2 regions of the Peribacillus sp. YIM B13472 genome follow, and region 1 is predicted to be linked to the other one. Evidence: predicted binding sites of a transcription regulator. Region 1 holds the regulator's gene; the other holds the start of a gene.

What was found. The regulator LexA, encoded in region 1, represses DNA repair genes until DNA is damaged. The targets are predictions, from matches to a motif close to CGAACATATGTTCG.
Region 2: a site for LexA is predicted at 1,647-1,660, ahead of uvrB (excinuclease ABC subunit UvrB). Genes of this name have one in related genera too.

Annotation. Positions count from the first base shown of each region.
Region 1 covers NZ_JBHZPG010000024.1:33,650-41,664, forward strand. Annotated here, with positions in the region: gene tkt (transketolase) at 1-944, opposite strand, end outside; gene ACFX4I_RS17635 (DUF896 domain-containing protein) at 1,180-1,413, opposite strand; gene ACFX4I_RS17640 (YneB family resolvase-like protein) at 1,479-2,135, opposite strand; gene yneA (cell division suppressor protein YneA) at 2,155-2,466, opposite strand; gene lexA (transcriptional repressor LexA) at 2,623-3,246, shown strand; gene ACFX4I_RS17655 (LysM peptidoglycan-binding domain-containing protein) at 3,478-3,672, opposite strand; gene ACFX4I_RS17660 (hypothetical protein) at 4,441-4,728, shown strand; gene ACFX4I_RS17665 (esterase/lipase family protein) at 5,134-6,666, opposite strand; gene ACFX4I_RS17670 (helix-turn-helix transcriptional regulator) at 7,547-7,771, opposite strand; gene ACFX4I_RS17675 (LexA family protein) at 7,906-8,015, shown strand, end outside.
Region 2 covers NZ_JBHZPG010000002.1:74,567-82,581, reverse strand. Annotated here, with positions in the region: gene uvrB (excinuclease ABC subunit UvrB) at 1-1,514, opposite strand, end outside; gene ACFX4I_RS02080 (CsbA family protein) at 1,734-1,964, opposite strand; gene ACFX4I_RS02075 (catalase) at 2,154-3,731, opposite strand; gene ACFX4I_RS02070 (MMPL family transporter) at 4,013-6,235, shown strand; gene ACFX4I_RS02065 (YceI family protein) at 6,661-7,194, shown strand; gene ACFX4I_RS02060 (FecCD family ABC transporter permease) at 7,256-8,015, opposite strand, start outside.

The DNA of each region.
Region 1 (8,015 bases):
AATTCATTCCAAGCCTCTTCTTTTTGAGCGCCTGCATCAACAACAGCTTCATTGAAGTGTGAATACACTTCTTCCGGAACATGGAAGTCCTCTTCGAATGTCCATTTATATGCTTCTTTTGTCAACTTCAGCTCATCTGCACCAAGCGGAGCGCCGTGAACAGCAGATTTACCTGAACGGTTTGGTGAACCGTAACCAATAACCGTTTTCACTTCGATTAATGTTGGGCGTGCATCATCGGTTTTCGCTTCTTCAATCGCTTTGGCAATTTCCTGAAGATCGTTCCCATCCTCAACGCGGATATATTGCCATCCATAAGATTTAAACCGGTCTGCCACGCTTTCACTAAATGATTGACTTAAGTCTCCGTCAAGGGAAATATCATTAGAATCATATAAAACAACAAGTCTTCCGAGTTGTAGATGTCCAGCTAATGAAGCGGCCTCTGCAGAAACACCTTCCATTAAATCCCCATCTCCACAAATGCTATATGTATAATGATCGACCACATTATAAGAATCGCGGTTATAGCTTTCTGCCAAGTGACGTTCTGCCATTGCCATTCCGACTGCCATTGCGATACCTTGTCCAAGCGGCCCAGTAGTTGCATCTACACCAGCAGTATGTCCGTATTCAGGATGTCCTGGAGTTTTACTGCCCCATTGGCGGAAGCTTTTCAAATCATCGATAGATAAGCCATAGCCCGATAGATGAAGAAGGCTGTATAACAGCATAGACCCATGACCAGCTGAAAGAACAAAGCGGTCTCTATTAAACCAATCTGGATTTTTCGGGTTATGGTTCATATATTCGGTCCATAGTTTATACGCCATCGGCGCTGCACCCATTGGCATACCTGGATGGCCAGAATTAGCCTTTTCAATTGCATCAATCGATAATGTACGAATCGTATTAATAGAAAGTGCATCTAATTTATCTAACATATCGTAAAAACATCCCTTCCTGTAATGTACCTCTTTATATTATAGTGACAAGCATAATATCACAACTAAAATCACTATTTACTGCCCCAATATTACAATTTTCTAGAAATAAGAGAAGTCCCCTATTTAGATTAAACTAAATAGGAGAATACATACATGAATGCACTCTCTTTTTACTCCAAATTGCTAATAGAATCCTCAAATGGAATGTTCCATCAGAAGAATCCAAGCATTATTAATGTAAGTTTCTTTTTTCTTTTATATTTTTTATCTTTTGAGGAGTGACATCATTACCTTCTGGATCCACGACTTTCACATGCTCCAACGTAGAGGTCATGGACTTTCTGAATGTTTCCAAATACTCACTTCTCAATTGGGTTTGTTCTTTCGCCTCAACTTCCGTCAAACCTTCAGCCTTTGCCTTTTTAGAAAGTTCATTAATACGGGCTAATTTTTCTTTTGATAACATAATTTCGCTCCTTCATAATCTGCGGATATTGTCATGGTATTAAAAAAATAGCGAAATTACAAGTTCTATGATTGACTTTCCAGTGTATTCAGTTGATGTTCGAGGAAACGCCTGTTCACAGTAGCCTTAGATACATTGTATCCAAATCCCCTTAAAGTTGCTGCGATTTCAGCAAATGTCAATCCATTGGCCCGAAGTTTAATAATTTCCTCTATAGGAATCTCCTTACGGTCCCTTCCAGTGGAATTCCTTTGATTCTGAAGATTTTTTTGAGGACGATACCCTTTTTCAACGGCCCTTATCATCCCGCGCTTTATTTTAAGATTATGTAGTTTCCTTTGATATTCTTCTACAATTCCGACTATCTGGATGACCATCGCATCCGAATCCGATAGCTCAAGTTCCCCATCGTGTGAGAGCGTATAAATTTTAACATCTTCTTTAAGGATGACATGGAAAAGGGCTATTTTGGCATTTCCTCTTCCCAGTCTTGTTTCGTCCTGGATTAATAGTACTTCAGCTTCTTTGGTTTTAAATAGTTCGAGCATGTCAAAAATGCCATCCCTATTCAACTCATAACCACTTGCCTGTTCTTTTATGATGGAAATGACTTCAACATCCATCTTTTCTGCCAATTTGACTAATTCATCTTCCTGCCTTGCCAATGATGTTTCCTGTGACTCTTTTTCTGTGCTGACCCTACAATAGATTACCGCTTTCATAATACCCTACCTTCACTGCTTACTGCTCACTCGCCAAATTCTGGACAAGTTCTTCCCCTTTAACCGGAATGACGATGACTTGACCAGGTTTAATCGAATCCGCCCTGACTTCATTATGCTCTTCTATCCAACCAATGAATTCTTTTTTTGTCAAATTTGCTTCTTCATATTCTTCGGCAATTTCCCATAGGGTGTCACCTTCACTTACTTCTATAGAAAGGAAATCATTTTTTTGTTCATTGTTCAATGTACAAGAGAATAAAATTGAAAAGATGAATACTGATCCCGCTAATAGAATCGTATAAATATAATTTTTGTATAATTTTTTCATAAATATCCCTCCAAAGCGAATGTTCGTTCGTATGTTATGATCAAATTATAATACGAACGTTTGTTTCAGTCAACAACAAAATTCGAACTTATGTTTGTATAGAGTTGGGGGCCATGCTATAATATAGCCAAAGAACATTGGGGAAGAGGTGCACAAATGACTAAACTATCAAAACGGCAGCAAGATATTCTTGATTTCATTAAAGAAGAGGTTCGCCAAAAAGGCTATCCACCTTCCGTACGGGAGATTGGCGAAGCAGTGGGACTTGCATCAAGTTCAACAGTACACGGACATTTATCCCGCCTGGAAAGTAAAGGCCTGATTAGACGTGACCCAACCAAGCCAAGGGCCATTGAAATAATGAATTCGGAGGAAGCGAACAATATTCCCAAAGCCAATGTCGTGAACGTGCCGTTACTTGGAAAAGTAACAGCGGGCATGCCCATAACGGCCATCGAGAACATAGAAGAATACTTTCCGCTTCCCGAAAGCATGGTTCCACATGATGACCATGTTTTCATGCTGGAAATCATGGGTGAAAGTATGATCGAAGCTGGAATTCATGATGGAGACTATGTCATCGTCAAACAACAAAGCAATGCCAATAATGGAGATATCGTCGTGGCCATGACGGAAGATGATGAAGCCACTGTAAAGCGATTCTTTAAGGAACCGGATTACATAAGGCTTCAGCCTGAGAACTCAAATATGGAACCAATTATTTTACGAGATGTTTCGATACTTGGAAAAGTAATAGGCTTATATAGACAAATACACTAAAAGCGCTAACCGCGCTTTTTTTGTTTTGTTTAATTTATGTCCCGAATTCTCTCAATATGCATATGGAAGAGTAGGTTTTGATATATTTTTTTAATAGAATCCATTTTCATGGGAATATTACATCTTTTATAACGGATGTAAGGTACACTATCCCTCTTGATATAAATACTTTGGCAAGAAGCTCATTCAAATAAAAAAGGAGAGCGTTAAAATACCGCTCCCAGTTAAAATTCATTTCACTCTTAATCTTTGATTCACTTTAATAAGGTTAAGATCGACCAAGCCATTCCACTGTTGAATCTGCACTTGTGTAGAACCATATGCTTTTGCAATCCCAGAGACGGAATCCCCTTTTATGACAATATGATAAACCTCCTCGTTGCTTGCATCATATTTAGTTAAATCGCTTGTTTCGATAAGGTTCACCAGTTTTTCTGTATATTCCGGATCCGAAGCATACCCCGCATCGAATATTGCTTTGAGTGCTTTTTTGTAATCTTTTTCTCCAATGACAGCTGTATATAGACTTCACTTCCAAGACGCCCCCTTTACGTATAGATTGGCAAGATCTCGAAGACTTTCTTCCCAAGATGGGTATTTCCTGAATTTGTTTCATACTTGAACGGGCACACCGTTGATGCATTCCATTTTTTGGATAATGACAGACTTGCCCTTAAAGTCATCTTTTATACCGAATATATTTTTTCCTTGATTTGCTAATAAGCTTGTGCAATGACAACAGAAGGTAAAATATTAAATTCCTTTTGAATTTTCTGGGCATAAGGAGCAATTTCCTTAATTAATCTTTCCTTGCTCATTAGAACCTACCATTAAAAGGTATTACTTTATTTTTTACTGTTTATCTTCATTAATATTCTTAACCATGAGAAAGGTTACAGCTTGTCCATCAAAAATGAGTCCGATATTTCGTTTATTACTTTTAATTTAGATAACATACTTATGTTGGCTCGCTCCGAGTTTTATTAAACCATTCCCGCTGCCAACCAGAAAAAGCCGTCAATCCATATAATTATATGGATTGACGGCTTTAAAATTGAACTCTGAAAATTTTCAAAACCTGGTTGCATAACCTTTTATTTATTAGTTTTAAATATGAATTTATTTATTATTGTATAAAGCCTTGATAAAAAGTGAAAATTAATTTTGAAAACTTCAATTTAAGGTGGTGAAATTATGGACTTCCCAACCATCCATACAAACTTTTGGGATGCGGTAATAGCCATTCCTATCATCATGATTCTTACTCAATTTATTAAGGTCATGTTTCATATTCATCCAAAATTCATCCCTACCATCGCTTTGGGTCTTGGCTTATTCATTTCCATTTTCATCAGTCATCGTCATCACTTGGTTGCAGGGATTTTCATGGGCTGGTTTTATGGCTATGCAAGCATTGGCAATTATGCTGCACTTAAAACTGGTATTTTGTCTTATAGAGACACTTATCATAAGACAGATTAAACCCTATGTCTCTCGCTGCAATTCATCAATCTCTTGTATTGCAAGGGCCCTACTTGCTTCTATCCCCATCGAATATCCGTTAAATTAATTTCTATATTAACAATTACGACCTGAATGTTTCCTTTGGCTGAATCACCATCTCCCATGTTAACCATACCATTAAACATTACCCCAAAAATACCTTTTCAATTAAGAAAAGGTATTCATTTGGTAAAAAAAGGAGGTTCGGAATACTCTTATCCCGAACCATGATTTTAATGGTTGAAACCCTCACCTGATTGAAGAAATTTACGACGCTCCTGCCGAAAAACGACTAACCAAAATCCACTAGATGCTTGCTTTGATGAGGCTTGGTAGACAGTAGTTGAAAAGGGAGCGGATTTCTCAATAAGAGAAGGCATTTCATTATTTCTCGATATAGACCGAACGAACCAGCGTCCGGGTTCTTTCAGTGCCATCCACATTTTTTTCCTTGACATCAATTGTTACATTATAAACACCTGACTTAGGTACTTCTGGAAGGGTACCAGTAAAATTTTCCGGCTCCATTACCTTAATTGAGCTTTTCCCACTAATTTCATTACCGGTTTCATCTACTAAATGAACCAAAAATGTTGTGCTGATAGGCGTTTTTTTATCTTTCATTGGATTCTTTATTAAAAATTTCGCATCTTTTTGCTTAACTTTTCCGGGCATACTTAATGTAATGGGATTCTTTTCGTTAAATTGCGCTGTGAACAGGTAGGCGTCTTTTGGCGATTTAGTCTTCATTCGCACTTTCCAGTCACCGATTTCAAGGTTGTTTCTATTGAATGTTTGGATGGTTGCACCATTAAAAAAGGAAGTTTCATTTTTGACTGAATCAACCTTTAAGGAAGGTGAATATTTTTTATTGGATGGAGAAATCAATTCAACCTCGACATCATCTGAGGCTGTATATATGGTTATATTACCCGGGGCTGATTCATTTACATGGAAACTTTGTTCAATCCAAACATTTTGTTTCAGGTCATCACCCAGAACAGTTTGAGCGAGTGCGGTTGTAATGACATCATCTTCAACTCGTTCTTTATAATTGACATTAAAGCCAGGAATCCCAGCGGTGGAAGTACTCCTTAAATAGGGTTCAATTCTTGAAAATACAGCTGAACCGACTCGGATATTGTCGTGATCAAAGTTGGGATCCGTAAATAAATGTGTTGCGTAGGGTATTTTTGTACTCCATACATTTACTAGACCATCATTTTCGCCATATGAAGATAGATATTGTCCACCCATTGATAAAGCTGAAAGAACCGGGCCTCTGTTCATACCTGCCACAGTGAAATACATGTTTTTACGAGAGTTAACATGGTTATCCGTGACAGAACGAAATTCCGCCATTTTACCAACTTGTAAAGAATAAGTTCCATCATCTTTTTGACCTAATAGGGAACCAAGCCAGCCCGCATACCAGCTATAAGCCAAATCAGCAAGGTAAGAACCATGATGAGGGGAAGCTAAAGTGATGACCCTTCCAACATATTGGTGTGCTCCATAGTGTACTAGAGCCGCTTGGGTGTCTGCCCCCCCTTTGCTGTGAGCTATAATATTTACTTTTTCGCCCCCGAAATGGTTACTGATTTCTGAAAGCATTTGTGCTAAAAGCCTTCCATTAGCATATTGGCTCACTGATCCATTTCCAGCTGAATCATGAAGCTGAACAAAAACCGTTTGGTAGCCTGCTTCATACGCCTTGGTATACATATCATTGATCCCATGATATTCCGTTTCACCGTACCAGCTGGTTGAACTGCTGTTTCTCCCTTGAACAAACACGATCGGTGGTTTCTCTTTGTCAAGATTGGGAGGAATGCTTCCAAGAAACCAATCCCCTGGACTGAAAGTTTCGGAGGGAGGCTTCAATTTCCCTGCTGAGGAAACGTCTGGCTTAGCCATAATTAATATGGTTAGAATGAGGACAAGAAAAACGATATAATTGATTACATTCCTTTTCAATTGTTATCTCCTCCAATATCCTGTAGTATTTTTTCGAACTCATCCTATTATCAATGCCCTCCTTCCCAGGACTTCCTTAGCCTTCATTATTATATAATTGTACTTTTGCATACCATTACCTGCCATCTTCATAAAGATGGGAGAAAAAAACTAGAAGAAGTTCAATAAAAATGGAGATAAAGTATGAAGATTAGCTTTCATTCATTTAGGTATGCAGTCTTTTTCATTTTATGAAGTCGTACATACGGAGCAAATCGGGATGCTTCAAGTTCACAAAAATAAGAACAAGCCCTTATCCTGGAAAGGATAAGGGCTTGTTCATCCATATTAACTTTTCCTTAGAATTTGCCATTGTCCAATTGCTCCTATTCATGGTGTTTTGAAAATCCGTCCTATACATTAAGTAAATAAAAATGTTTCACAGCAATTGTCTGTCATTCAATGGGATCTCAGTATCAATCGTCAATTTTATATAAAGTATCAGCATACAGCCCTTTTATTAAGGAACACCCAAGAAATTTGGATTTTTACTCTTTTAAGCACGTATTTCATCCTGAGAACAGGATCAATAATTTCAGTGATAAGCCAATTTGTCAACACCGTCGTGTACGATAATATCCTCAATGACCTCTCCACGAATTTCCTTCCAATCTTAAATGTGCTAACGGCAGCAGCTCCTACTGCAACTTCCCTTTCCACTTTGTTCACCTTCTTTCCATCATTTCTTGAATCTTGTCCCATGGAAGTTAGGATTGTAATTGATTAGACTTTACATTCCGAATGGCCACTCTGGTGAAGAAACGCTGGAACACTTGAACTTTCAACTACATTTGAAGTGTAGGTGAGGATCAAAAAAAATAATCTCGTCGATTGAGAATCCTACACATTCAGCAAATAAATAAGCCTTATCGATTCGCAAAGGAATCTTATATTGCTCATAGTCAATGTAAGTTCTCTTGGCCATCTTCAGCACTTTAGCCATTTCATCTTGAGTTAATCCTTTATACTTCCTCGCTTGTTTAAGTGTGAACTTAACGTTTGTCATATCTTGTCACCACCTGTCTAAAAAAATAATATCACACTTGAAGTATAGTTTCCAACATTTTTTCACAAAATTCACGCACTTTAAGTTTACTCGCTTTCACTCATAGTGTATATTCAAGTAAGAGGTGAAGAAATATGCACATTGGTGAACGGATTAAAATGTTAAGAAAAGAAAGAAAAATGACACAAGAAGATTTGGCAAATATATTAAAAGTGGCCCCAACGGCAGTATCGGCCTGGGAATC
Region 2 (8,015 bases), on a different contig from region 1:
AAAAGATTGATTCCAACGAGTACATCATATTTGCCCATTCGAAGTTCCCGGATGATTTCTATCCTTTCCAAGGTCTTCACTTCCGAATGAAGATATTGGACCTTGATGCCGATTTCCTTTAAATAATCAGTTAAATCTTCAGACATCTTTTTCGTCAAGGTCGTAATGAGCACACGCTCGTTCTTTTTGACGCGCTCCTGTATTTCACCGATCAAGTCATCTATTTGCCCTTCAATTGGCCGCACTTCTACTGTCGGATCCAGCAATCCGGTAGGACGGATGATCTGCTGAACCATTTCTGGCGTATGTTCGAGTTCATATGGTCCCGGAGTTGCCGAAACGAATATGGATTGATGTACCTTTTTTTCAAATTCTTCAAATCTTAGCGGGCGGTTATCTTTTGCAGACGGCAGACGGAAGCCATGATCGACGAGCACTTGCTTCCGCGCTTGATCTCCATTGAACATTCCGCGGATTTGCGAAAGGGTTACGTGTGATTCATCCACGACCAATAAGAAGTCCTCTGGAAAGTAATCCATTAAAGTATATGGTGTCGCACCTGAGGGACGAAGGGTTAAATGGCGGGAATAGTTCTCGATCCCTGAACAAAAGCCCATTTCCCGCATCATTTCCAAATCATAACGGGTCCGCTGCTCCAAGCGCTGCGCTTCAAGGAGTTTTTCATCTTCCCTTAATTCCTTCAAACGCTCTTCCAGTTCCGTTTCGATATTTTGAATGGCTATCCGCATTTTCTCTTCGCGGGTTACGAAGTGGGAAGCCGGGAAAATGGCGATATGTTCTCGTTCACCAGTAATTTCACCAGTCAGGGCATCGACTTCACGGATGCGGTCAATCTCATCCCCGAAAAACTCGACCCGTACGCAATGTTCATCACGTGAAGCCGGGAAAATTTCGACCACGTCGCCGCGAACGCGGAAGGTCCCCCTTTGGAAAGCAATATCATTCCTCTCATATTGAATATCAACGAGTCTGTGCAGCAAGGCATTCCGGTCTATTTCCATGCCTGTTCGGAGGGAAACAATCATCTCCCGGTACTCTTCAGGGGAACCGAGTCCATATATGCACGAAACGCTGGCAATGATGATGACATCTTTCCTTTCGAACAAAGATGAGGTTGCCGAGTGACGCAGTTTATCGATTTCATCATTGATGCTTGCATCTTTTTCGATGAATGTATCCGTGGATGGAACATAAGCCTCTGGCTGGTAGTAATCATAATAGCTAACGAAGTATTCAACGGCATTATTAGGGAAGAACTCTTTGAACTCACTGTAAAGCTGCCCTGCCAACGTTTTATTGTGGGCAATGACAAGAGTCGGTTTGTTGATTCTTTGAATCACATTGGAAACGGTGAACGTTTTACCTGTCCCCGTTGCCCCCAACAACGTCTGCATTTCCTTGCCTTCCTTAATCCCTTCGACCAGCATTTCAATCGCTGCCGGTTGATCTCCTTGAGGAGAGTATTTTGAGACTAACTCAAACTTATCCTTCACCAAGCATAGCCTCCTATTGAAATATTTTTATATGAAAACGGGGACATGCCTATATCCCTTCTATTTATTCCGGTTTAATAAAGCATATATACACATTCTACCACAATAGCCTTAAAACAAACCAGCAATAAGCGAACATCCATTCTATTTTTGCTTTATGGACTTCATGATTTGTTGAGGGGAATGACATGTTTGAGTACAAAAAAAGCACCTTTGGTGTCAGGCGCTCTTGGATGTACGTTTCATCATTCTTTTTGATAACCAAAATCCCACTGTCAGGGATAAGGCATCGACGATGATCAATAAGTTCGTATGCGTATAACCTTTATATGCGGAAGCTGTAATCAAGGCAACAGTTAAAACAAGGCCCACGACATTGTTATAGGTGACTCTTGAAAATAGCATGACAAGTAGACAAGGAAGGAAAAGGGCAGAAAGAATTTTAATCATTTTTTCATCTCCTTTATAAGAGAAAAATAGAGTAGTTTCAGTTTAAATGATTATCAAGTTTTTTGCCAATCAATTTCCTACTTGATTTTCAAGGCATCATTAGAAGAACATTCAACACATCCTCCAATTATGCCCATAAAAAAAAGAGGCAAACCCCTTTAAAGGGAAGTTTGCTTCTTTTCAGCCCAATCAATATGGATCCGCTTCATGTCCTTTTCTAGCGGCATCCTCAGTGTTATCCGTCCCGCCCAGAGGTTTTGAAGAATCCGTATGTTCAGAAGCCGCGGCCAGTCCCTCTTTCAATCTGCGGCCATACTCTTCATCGGCCTCTTCGGCAAGAGCTATCATTTTTACTTGAATGCGCTTGTCGGCAGGAGCCAATGCCGCCACTAAATTGGAAATTAAATCGTCTTTTTCCCAATCCTCGAATTCACGGAATGTTTCACCAGCCTGTTTCGTATTGTTTTGGCGATCGATTGTCTCACGAACAAGTTTCCCTTCCACCATAGGTGTATACTCCTTGCCCGTCTGCTTGGCTTCTTTCAAGCCGCCGACAGTTGATGGTTCGTAGTTGATGTGGGGGCTTTGGCTGCCTCTGCCAACTTCATATTGCATCTGTCCGCCAGTCTGATTCGTGGCTGTTGGTTTCTTTGGAGCATTAATCGGCAATTGCAGATAATTCGCACCAACACGGTGACGCTGTGTATCGGAATAAGAGAATGTACGTCCCTGTAACATCTTGTCATCAGAAAAGTCCAATCCATCCACTAGGACACCGGTGCCGAATGCAGCTTGTTCGACTTCAGTGAAATAGTCTTCAGGGTTTTTATTCAATACCATCGTACCGACATGCAGCCATGGGAACTCATCTTTCGGCCAGATTTTCGTATCATCCAGCGGATCAAAATCCAACTCAGGATGATCATCATCACTCATGATCTGTACGTTGAGATCCCATTCAGGATAGTCCCCGCGTTCGATCGCTTCATATAGATCCTGTGTGGCATGATTGAAATTCGTAGCTTGAATTTCATTTGCCTCTTGCTGTGTCAGGTTCTTGATCCCTTGTTTCGGTTCCCAGTGATACTTGACAAGCACCGCTTTCCCTTCCTCATTCACCCATTTATAAGTATTGACCCCTGACCCTTGCATCATGCGGTAGTTAGCTGGAATGCCCCATGGGGAAAACACAAAGGTAATCATATGGAATGTTTCAGGTGAACTCGAGCAAAAATCGAAAATCCTCCTGCCGTCCTGAATATTCGTGACCGGATCGGGTTTGAAGGCATGAATCAAATCCGGGAATTTCATGGCATCACGGATAAAGAAAATTTTCAGGTTATTGCCTACAAGATCCCAGTTTCCATCCTCCGTATAAAATTTAACGGCAAATCCCCTGGGATCACGTAACGTTTCCGGGGACGTCCCTCCATGAATAACAGATGAAAATCTCACGAATACCGGGGTTTTTTTACCTTCTTCCTGAAAAACCTTCGCTCTCGTATACTTTGAAATAGGCTCGTCTCCCGCTTTACCGGTCGGAACGAAATAACCATGTGCACCTGCACCACGGGCGTGCACCACCCGTTCAGGGATACGCTCCCTATCGAAGTGGCTGATCTTTTCCAGAAAATCATAGTTCTCAAGTGTACTAGGACCTCTGTTTCCTACAGTTCTAAGACTCTGGTTATTCGTTACCGGGTGCCCTTGCCTGTTCGTTAATGTTTCTTTCGATTCATCATTTGTTTTTTTGGATTTATCAGACAAAATATCCCTCCTATGTTAATGAAAGCCACAATACTATACTTTCCCCTATTCCCTATATTTCACTCTTCAATCTTCAAATTCACTTGAAATTAGTTAAATTTCCCCCTATATCGCTGATCATATATTTATGCCATTAACAACTCGTGTAAATCATATAATGATAAGAAAGCTTTGAAGCATTTAGTAGAAACATGGAGGAAGCATACCCATTTTTGTATATGAGAACAGCGCCCCATTATAATGAACTAAGGATAAAAAATTCAAAAAGCGGGGTGCCTTCATTGGACGAATCAATATTAGGAAGACTTGGCAGGATGATGACCGGAAAAACCAGTCGTTGGGTTGTCATTGCTGTATGGATAACTGCAGCAATCGCATTAACCTTCACATTGCCTGCCGTAAATGATCGAACAGCAAATAATGCCGCAGACTTGCCTGAAGACTCACCTTCTGTCGTGGCTGATGAACTTATTAAAGAAGAGTTTCCAAAATCCTCTGGATTACCTGCCCTCCTTACATGGCATCGGGAAAGTGGACTGACAAAGGCCGACTTGGCTGAAATCCAGTACCTTTCCAAAGAACTGACAGATAACCCATTGACACAGCAATCTTTTTTACCGCCGCTTCATGAAATTCCGTTGCCTGCTCTTCAAGGATCGGTTTCAGAAGATGGAACGACTTTCGTACAGCCGCTTTTCTTTAAAGAAAAGACCGAGACTGAAATTCTCGAAAAAAATCTTGAAAGCATTAATGAGCAAGTATCGGAACGCATTGGATCGGATCCATTCAAGGTCCCGACCGATTCAGATGAATTATCCCTTCGAGTGACAGGCCCTGTAGGGATATCAGTCGATGCAACGGGTTTATTTTCAGGTGCTGATTTCAAATTGCTTTTAGCGACAGTAATACTTGTACTTGTCGTATTATTACTCATTTACCGCTCTCCGCTTTTAGCCATAATTCCTTTAATCGGAGTAGGCTTCGCATATATTGTCACAAGCCCGATCCTTGGCTTCATGGCAGATCATGGTTGGATTACAGTCGATTCACAGGCCATTTCAATCATGACCGTATTATTATTCGGTGCCGGAACGGATTATTGCCTATTTTTAATTTCTCACTACAGAAGTGAATTAAGGAATCATGAAAGCAAACGGAAAGCCATGATTGCCGCATTTAAAGATTCATCAGGCGCCATTGCGATGAGCGGGCTAACGATCGTCATCTCCCTGCTAACATTGCTTGTAGCCAAATACGGAGCCTACCACCGTTTCGCTGTACCATTCAGCTTGTCGATTTTAATCATGATGCTGGCAGCTTTGACACTTGTACCGGCATTGCTTTCTGTATTCGGAAGGGCTTCCTTCTTCCCAATCGTCCCGCGTACACCTGAAATGGAAGAAGCACGGGCCAAGAAAAAGGGAAAAGCAGCCAAAAAGCATAAATACGGCCGCATTGGTAAATGGATTGGTCATATCGTCACGACTAAGCCATGGACTGTCATTCTTACATGCCTGATCATCTTCAGTGTTTTGGCTGGATATTCTTCACAAATAAAATATTCATATGATATTCTCTCTTCCTTCCCTGAAGATATGAACTCCCGTGAAGGCTATTCTGTCATTTCCGACTCGTACTCACCGGGAGAACTGGCACCAGCCACAGTGGTTATCGATACGGATGGTGAAGATATCGATTTAGCGCCGGCATTAGAGAGGATGAATATTGTTGAAAATGTTGCCGATCCAGTCATAAGTAAATCCAATAAAGATCTGCAATCCTATGAGATCACGTTCAACTTGAACCCATATGCTATCGAGGCCATTGATTCCATTCCGGAAATCCGCAAAATGGCGGAGAGAGAATTGAAGGCCGCCAATATATCTTCCGTTGATGAAAAGGTTTGGGTTGGCGGGCAGACTGCGACTCAATTCGATAAAAGGGATACCGTCAAATCCGATGAATTCATGATCATCCCGATCATCATCGTCCTGATTTTCCTACTCCTTTTAGCCTACTTGCGATCTGTGACAGCCATGGTGTATTTAATGGGGACAGTCATTCTCTCATTCTTTGCAGCTATGGGGTTAGGTTGGATTATCCTGCATTATTTCATGGGTGTCGATGCGATAGAGGGGACAATTCCACTTTATTCTTTCGTATTCCTGGTCGCACTTGGAGAGGATTATAACATTTTCATGGTTTCAAGCATTTGGCGTAAGAAAGAAACGATGCCAATCAAGCAGGCCATCAGAAAGGGCGTTGCCGAAACTAGCGGTGTCATCACCTCCGCCGGAATAATCTTGGCAGCCACTTTTTCCGTTCTAGCCACACTTCCGATTCAAGTATTGGTCCAATTCGGGCTCATTACCGCTCTTGGTGTGTTAATGGACACATTCATTGTGCGCCCGTTCCTTGTTCCTGCAATCACCGCCCTACTTGGCCGCCGTGCTTTTTGGCCGAGTAAAGTGACCAATCAAGAAGAGAAAGAACATGCCAATTAATATAGATAGTCTTCATGAGAAAAAACCCTGTGCCCCATAATTTCACAGGGTTTGAGTTTGTTGACAAAAGGGGTTTTACCTAAAATTTCAAAACAAAGTTGATTGGAACGGAAGGTGCGAGACTCCTGCGGGAAAAGCGCGCCGAGGAGGCTCCCGGACCGCCCGCGGAAAGCGAGTGCCTGGAGTGGAAATCGACGTTCGAGGTTTTATAAACCTTCATAAAAACTGAGACAAACTTGATTTCATCGAGTTCGTCTACAGTCTGAAACCCTGTGCCCCATAAATGCACAGGGTTTTTCATGTTTTCAAAATTAAGGAAAACTTTCAGTTGACACTATTGCTTTCACCTCTTATAATTACATTAAGTTAAGATATCTCAAATTAAAGATATATAATTTCAAGATTACTAATCAGGAGGAATAAACATGACAAATACAAAATGGACAGTCGATCCGACTCACAGTGCTATTGAATTTTCCGTAAAACATATGATGATCGCTAAAGTAAAAGGAAGTTTTAATAAGTTCGAAGCAAACATTCTAGCAAACCCATTGGATCTAACAGCTGCAGAAATCGACTTTACCGTTGATGTGGCCAGTATTGACACACGCAATGCAGACCGGGATAATCACTTGCGTTCCGCTGACTTCTTTGATGTAGAAAACAATCCTACTTTAACATTCAAATCAACAAAAATCGTGAAAACGGATGAAGATGAATACGATGTAACCGGAAATGTGACTCTTAATGGAATCACACAAGAAGAAACTTTCAACATCACCTTCGAAGGCCAAGGGAAAGATCCATGGGGAAATGAAAAAGCAGGATTTAGCGGAAAAGGGAAAGTCAAACGCAGTGATTATGGTCTAACCTATAACGCGGCATTAGAAACAGGCGGCGTACTGATCGGCGATCAAATCACGCTTACCATCGAAATCGAAGCAGCTAAAGAAGCTTAATGAAATAAAGAAGCAGCCATCCCTAGGATGGCTGCTTCTTTCTGCATGCATTTAACCCGATTTAAGAATTCCTCGTTTTATAAAGTAAATAAATGAAGTATGGTGCCCCGATACTCGCTGTGAAGACACCAGCCGGTATTTCCAAAGGTGAGAACAGGGTCCGTCCAATCAAATCCGCTACCATAACCAGGATGCCACCAAGCAAAGCTGAAGTGGGCAATAACACTCCAAAACTCGAACCAACCAGCCTTCTGGCCATGTGGGGTGCCATTAATCCCACAAATCCTATTCCGCCGGCAAAAGCTGTGGAACCACCAATCAAGGCCGTACTGATCATCAATAATGCAAACCGCTGTTTTTGGACGTGTCCCCCAAGCCCCGTTGCAAGGTCATCGCCTAGCTCCTGTAAATTAATATTTCTGGCATACAGGAAGGCAATTAATAGGAATAGCATCGTCCATGGTGCCAGTACAGCGATATTATTCCAGGTGGAGTTAGACACTGACCCCGTGATCCAAAGGTTTGCCTGGCTCGCTTGAAAAACCGGGCCAAGAATCATCATCATCGTTGTGAGTGCCTTCATTAAAGCCATCACCCCAATCCCGATCAACACAAGCCTTATCGGGGGAACTCCATTTTTCCAGGCTAAGGAATAAACAAGTAAGGCCACGACTGTCGCCCCAATGAATGCAGCTAACGGCAGCCAATTGATGCTCACTGTTAAAGAATGATTCTTATCGCTAAAAATGGCCAAGAATCCAACGACCGCTACAGTCGCTCCTCCTGTTATCCCCAAGATATCAGGCGAAGCAAGTGGATTT